DNA from 2 places in the Bacillus sp. 1A genome. Region 2 is predicted to be linked to the other one. Evidence: a T-box and tRNA genes for the amino acid it is inferred to sense, from the RefSeq annotation. Region 2 holds a T-box; the other holds one or more tRNA genes.

Region 1 (3,424 bases), 3.2 Mb from region 2:
TTTCCGCCAATACGCTCCGCAATCGCATACGACACATCATTTGCACTCAGCACCATTAAAATCATAAGCGCAGTATTTCTATTAATCGTCTCACCAGGTTGAAATTCAATTTGATAATTACTCTTCTCTTGATCTAATGCTAATTGTGAAAACGTAAATTGATCCTCTGGCTTCGTATGCTCCATAAGTAAAATCGCTGTTAACACTTTCGTCATACTAGCCGGAAATGCACGATGATGTGCGTTTTTGTTATACAAAACATCTCCAGTTTTTGCATCAATCGTAGTTGCAAACTGACTAAAAACATTTGGTCCTTCCGCAGGTGGTGGTGCCACTTGTTCTGGATTCACTCCAATATTCGTCTCCGCACGTAACGTCATAGGTGTCAAAAAAAATAAACAAATAACGGTAATAAAAGCCAAAATTTTCTTAAAATTTACCATATGACTCTCCCTTTTCACTATACTCTCACAGTTTAAAAACTGAATCTACCAATCCATATGTAATTTGTATTAAATTGGAAGAATATTCACTGTTTTTTACTATATCATATTTTTACGATGAAGAACATAAATATACAATAAAAAATAAGAAGGAGTTATTCTTTCTTATCCTTCTCATCAATCAACGAATCTATTAACTTTTGGCTAGCTTCTTCAGGCGTAATCTCATCTGTCATCCCCATAAACGACCAACCTTTAGAATCGACCCACTCAACAAACTCTTGTAAAAACTCATCATGTGTAACATCCACATCAAGAATTGAGCCATTAATCGAAATCGTTCTATTTCTAGATACGCGCATCTTGAACGTTTTTCTTACCATTACAATAATTCTCCCTCTACTTCTGAATATTTATAAAATAATCTTGTATCTCTCTGTTATACATGATTTTAAGTAAATTGTAAAAAGGATATATTGGCCAATTTGCATATTAAACCCGAAAATCTATCATCCTGCCAAAATATCAAATGATATGGAATTGATCAGAAATGACTGAATAGATCCACATAAAAATAAAACAACTTCCATTTTATCACACCAAATACAAATGACTTTCGTACAATGAAATGGACTATACTACAAGAAACCTTAAAATGAGGAGGAACTCTATGACGCGTTGTACGTATTGTAAAACGAAGTGGATAATAAAAGATGTATGGTTGATACTCGTGACATTTGAAAAAGATTGTCCGTATTGTTTTGGGAGGCAATATCTATCAAATGACACCTTTCATCATGCTAATGCCGCTCTACCTTTATTATTCTTATGTCCTTTACTTGTTGATTTAAGCGATGAAAACCCTTTGGATAAATACATTAAATAATATGACCGCTACATTCTACTAAGTCTTCTTCTCATCATTATCCCTTCAGACACTACTCACATAATTGCATATGATTTCCCTTTTAAAACTTACTATAAAAATATTGTAAAATTTCAGTTAATTATATATAATTGCTTTAGCATAAAGATTAAAGATGCTGTTACATACGCATTTTTGAAGATCCCGTAGCTCAGCAGGGAGAGCGCCACCTTGACAGGGTGGAGGTCGTGAGTTCGAGCCTCTCCGGGGTCATAAAAAAAGAGAAACCATATCAACCTTCTACGTGATATGGTTTCTCTTTTTTATGTAAGTTAATCACTTCCCGCCAAACATCTTCTCCAAAGACTTCGCATTAGCAAACAATACTTCTTTCAAGTTATCATCTGCAACGATTTTATAGTCGCCATCTTTGTTTTTCTTTAAGTTCAATGTAACTTCGCGAGTTGCCATGATTGCATCTTTATCTGATAAGTGTTTGACGATTGCTGATGTCATCGTTTTTTCAATCGCTTTTTCAGATTGTTCTTTGTCTTCACTAAAGGCACTAGCGAAGGCCATTGGCATAACTTCTCCCACTGCTTTTGTTACAGCAACGGATAAATCGGCAGATGTAATTTTCACTTTCACTTCTGCTTTGTCATCTTTTTTCGATACTTCTTCAGGCTTTTCAAATTTAAAGTTTTTCGTAATTGCACTTAGCATCGCTTTTGCCTCAGCATCATCTGTTTTTTCATTTAGTTTATTAAATTCCTTGTCACTCTCAACAAATGTACGAGCCTTTTCTACATCACCTTTTTGTATTGCTGTTAAAAATTCTTCTGTCGTATCTTTCGGATTTGCACATCCTGCTAAAACACCAACTGTTAATCCTACTACCATCATTAACAGCAATAATTTCTTTATCTTTTGCATGCTCATTCTCCTCTTATCTTTTCTAGTAAGTCAGCATTATACAATAGTATGAAACTGACATTACAAACATTTTTTAGTATAGCATTTATATGATTCATTTTCTATTAATTCCCAAAAGATAAAGAGCCTTGTAGCATTCCTACAAGGCCCCTCTTCTATCAATCCGTATCCGTAGCACAAATGAACCATATTTTATGCTCCTTACTATCTAACACCATCCAAGTAATATCCCACGCAACATCATAAAACCAATCTGTCCAAGGACGATAGCTTTCGAACACTTTAATATCTTCGTATCGATCTTGGAACATGTATTTACATACATTTATTGCTAATTTTTTGGTAACAACCGGACGTTCTTAAAATTCTATATGTACTCCGCTCCACCATACAAGTATTCTTCCTTGAATGTAAGCATAAATTACTCAATAGATAAATGATTCGTTTCTTTTTAAGTATTACTAATTATCCTTTTCCATCTTTAAATTCTTTATACTTTAAATTCTTTATACTTTAAATTTTATCTATACGCTTTTCTTCTTCTTCTTCTTTTTCCTCAATATATATATCTAATAAATTCAAAAGATAATGACCTGATTCTAAACTCTTTTTAAACCTCTTTTCTAAAAACCAAAACGAAAAAAATACAACTGCAAATATCCCACTACACATTATTACCACAAAAGGAGCATTACCTTTCACATTTATTGTCAAAACTGTTGTTAGCATTATTGTTATAATCGCAACAGCAAATGTTACCACAGTATTGAAATGTGGAGTAGGCTTCATTACTTCTAACTTTGATTTAATATATGCATTCATCATTTTCAAATCATTTACTTCCATATGCTCTATCCCTATACTTGATACTTCTAATTTACAATCAATTATTAAATCTTCAATTTTCTTTTGTAACTCTCTCTCTACCTTTCCCATATAAAAATATTCAGCTCTTTTCATATTACTTTCCTCATTTATGTAACTTATAGTATATATTAGAAAATTACTCTTCAAAATCTGTCCTTAAGAATTTTAGTTTCCTTCCATATTATTTTTTATACACAACTGAAAACACAACAGCAATCATCCCAAGTACATAATGCCCTGCTACCATCCACATACTCCGATCAAAGATCATAAGCGATAACCACAGCGATATATTAATAGCAGCAAATAATACATA
Region 2 (3,424 bases):
TAGTAACGTTTGAAGTCTGCTGCATCTTCATTAGGCCAACCAAGTGTTGAGAATGGCCATAACGCTGAACTGAACCATGTATCCAGTACGTCGTTATCTTGATTCCAGTTTTCAATATCTGCTGGCTCTTCTGTACCTACGTATACTTCACCAGTTTCTTTATGATACCAAGCTGGAATACGGTGTCCCCACCATAATTGACGAGAAATACACCAGTCGTGAATGTTTTCCATCCAGCGTAAATATGTGTTTTCGAAACGCTCTGGTACGAACGTTACTTTCTCTTCTTCTTTTTGTTGAAGCTCTACTGCCTTCTCAGCAAGTGGAGCCATTTTTACGAACCATTGTGTTGATAAGTAAGGCTCAACAACTGCACCACTACGCTCACTATGACCTACTGAATGCATATGAGGCTCGATTTCTACTAATACGCCCGCTTCTTGTAAGTCCTTCACTAACGCTTTACGGCATTCGAAACGATCCATACCGTTATACTTACCAGCTTTTTCGTTCATTGATCCGTCTTCGTTCATTACTAAGATACGTGGTAAGTCATGACGGTTACCTACTTCAAAGTCATTCGGGTCATGAGCTGGTGTAATTTTTACAACGCCTGTTCCGAAATCTTTTTCTACGTACTCATCAGCAATAATCGGAATCTCACGGCCTACGATTGGAAGTGTAACTGTTTTCCCGATTAAATGTTTGTAACGATCGTCTCCTGGATGAACTGCTACTGCTGTATCACCAAGCATCGTTTCTGGACGAGTAGTCGCAAGACGAATATGACCAGTGCCATCTGTTAATGGATAGTTCATATGGTAGAATGCACCTTGAACTTCTTTATGAATTACTTCAATATCAGAAAGAGCTGTGCGTGTTGCTGGGTCCCAGTTGATAATATATTCACCGCGGTAAATTAAGCCTTTTTCGTATAATTGAACGAATACTTTATTAACCGCATCGATAAACCTTCATCTAATGTGAAACGTTCGCGAGAATAGTCTAGTCCTAAACCAACTTTCCCCCATTGTTGACGAATGTGAGACGCGTATTCCTCTTTCCATTCCCAAGCTTTTTCAAGGAATTTCTCACGGCCAAGATCGTAACGTGAAATACCTTCTTCACGAAGTTTTCCTTCTACTTTCGCTTGTGTTGCGATACCCGCATGGTCCATTCCTGGAAGCCATAATACATCGTAACCTTGCATACGCTTCGTACGAGTTAAAATATCTTGAAGAGTTGTATCCCAAGCATGACCTAAGTGTAACTTACCAGTTACGTTCGGAGGTGGAATTACAATTGTGTATGGTTGTTTCTTCTCATCTCCTGTTGCTTCGAAATATTTGCCTTCAAGCCACCATTGATAAAGGCCTTCTTCAACGGACATATGATCATATTTAGTTGGTAAATTCTTTTCCGTATTTGACATTATTTTCCCTCCTTAAAATAAAAAATGCCCCTCATCCAAAAAGGACGAGGGACATCGCGGTACCACCTTTATTTACAAACAAATTCAGAAATTTGCTTATACTCTTAATTTGATAACGGACAAATCCGTCTTTTCCTAATGAGAACTATTCCGTTCAGAAAAGATGCTCCAGGGCTACCTTCTAACATAACTATCTAGAGAATCTCCCAGCTAATGATTCTCCTCTCTGAAGACGTTTCTTGTTATACTCTTCCCCTTCAAGGCATTTATATGATTGTTAATTATTATATACAATAGTGTAAAAAACGAAACCCTATTCGTCAAGATAAATTTAATACTACGGCTTTTCGAGCAAAAAAAGAAGATAAGTAGCATCCTCTACTTATCTTCTTTATTCCACTATTTGCGGGCAGTAAGATCCCCCACTAATTAAAGTTTCACTTTATCCGTTCCCTTGCTGGGCAGCTTGTAATTGCGAAAGGAAATATTCTATATTGCTAACGAGCCAATGCGATTGTTGTAAGCTCTTTACTCCGAGAAGTTCATTTTCCTTATTGCGACTCCCTCTTCTTTTCTTATAAGACTGGATTTGCCGAATAAATTGCGATGGATACGTCATATACGCAAACATGAGTAGTTGCTCTTCTTTCGTAAAAGGGAAATTCTTTTGGTACATTTGATACCATTCAAACCGATCACTTCGCGCAATTGGATACGTGTTTAAAGACCGAGAATAAAACCCTACTATATCTTGCACCGGTGTGGCAAACTTCGATTTTTCTAAACTAATAAAATAGCCATTCCGTTCATAATCAAATAAGAAATGATTAAGCGATACGTTACCATGTACAAAAGTAATACGTGTTTTTTCTTTTTCTTTCATCGCATCGTTCCACTCAGTTAATTGCTTCATTGCAAACTCACGCGCCCTCATTACATGATGATAGTACGTACAATATTGCAATTCAAACGGAGACATATACCACTTCGCTTCAGATTCTACGAGAAACTCTTCTAACATCTCACCATCATTCTCCCAGCGATCGGATATATTTGTATAATGTTTTTCTAAATCTTCTTCTGTATACGTTTCTTCTTTCACCGTTTTTTGATGTAACGTCCCGAGAGTTTGAAACATTTTATGGTATTGATCATTATCCTCGCCATTGCCTTCCGCACGTTCTAACCAAGGCATTAAATAATAATTATACGTCCCGTCACTTAAAATATAATTTCCATCCGTCGCATGGTATATAGGTACATAATTTGAAAAACCGTTCTCCTTCAAATATTGAATATGGTGCAAAAAGTTATTCCGTTCTAACTTCCCGTCTTCTATTTTCTTGAGCGCATACGGACCTTGATTCGTGTAAATTTTCGTTACACTTCCGTGCTCTTCCATATGCTGTGTATCCAATCTATATTGCCTTACAATGGGTTCATAGCGATTTCGTAATTCAATATCCATACGAATAACCCTTTCTATTCAAAACATTGCCTTTAGGAAAATAAGTGAGTGAAAACACTCACTTATTTCGCTTTTGCCCTTGAAACAGGAATATAAATAATTTGTCCCGCAGTTAAATATATATCTTCTGTTTGATTGACACGATATAAGTTTTGTACAGACGTTTCATAACGGTCTGCAACAGATTCGATTGTATCCCCTTCTTGCACGAAATACATTCTTAACTTTGTAAATTCTTCTTCCGGTTCTTTCGTAAATATTTTCGTTAAATAAAGTGCATTTTCATCTCGCTGTGAATACGTTTCTTCTTCTTGCTCTTCTTGTTTTTTCGCTTTTTCTTTCTTGAAATCTTTTCTTCCGAACAATTCAAATTGTGGCGTTGATTCTTTCTCCTCTTCACGCTCCACAAATTCATGTTCTTCTATTTCCTCTTCCTCTACTTCCTGCTCTTTTCTTTGCTCTAGTTGAAACGGTTCAAATGCGTAATCTTCCCACTCATCTGATTCCTTATAGACTGGTTCTTC

What was found. A T-box is a leader RNA that pairs with one kind of tRNA and senses whether it is charged. The one in region 2 lies ahead of ACUN0F_RS10660 (valine--tRNA ligase), so its partner is inferred to be a tRNA-Val.
Region 1: it encodes a tRNA-Val, which carries the amino acid that the T-box ahead of ACUN0F_RS10660 (valine--tRNA ligase) is inferred to sense. The anticodon was not compared.

The regions. Positions count from the first base shown of each region.
Region 1 is NZ_JBQYLZ010000001.1:5,304,625-5,308,048, forward strand. Features, by position in the region: gene ACUN0F_RS27165 (D-alanyl-D-alanine carboxypeptidase family protein) at 1-443, opposite strand, end outside; gene ACUN0F_RS27170 (hypothetical protein) at 599-826, opposite strand; gene ACUN0F_RS27175 (hypothetical protein) at 1,114-1,329, shown strand; tRNA gene ACUN0F_RS27180 (tRNA-Val) at 1,509-1,581, shown strand; gene ACUN0F_RS27185 (hypothetical protein) at 1,645-2,241, opposite strand; partial or broken gene ACUN0F_RS27190 (DUF6183 family protein) at 2,400-2,600, opposite strand; gene ACUN0F_RS27195 (hypothetical protein) at 2,755-3,201, opposite strand; gene ACUN0F_RS27200 (hypothetical protein) at 3,290-3,424, opposite strand, start outside.
Region 2 is NZ_JBQYLZ010000001.1:2,108,100-2,111,523, reverse strand. Features, by position in the region: partial or broken gene ACUN0F_RS10660 (valine--tRNA ligase) at 1-1,432, opposite strand, end outside; T-box leader at 1,470-1,702, opposite strand; gene ysxE (spore coat protein YsxE) at 1,875-2,900, opposite strand; gene spoVID (stage VI sporulation protein D) at 2,963-3,424, opposite strand, start outside.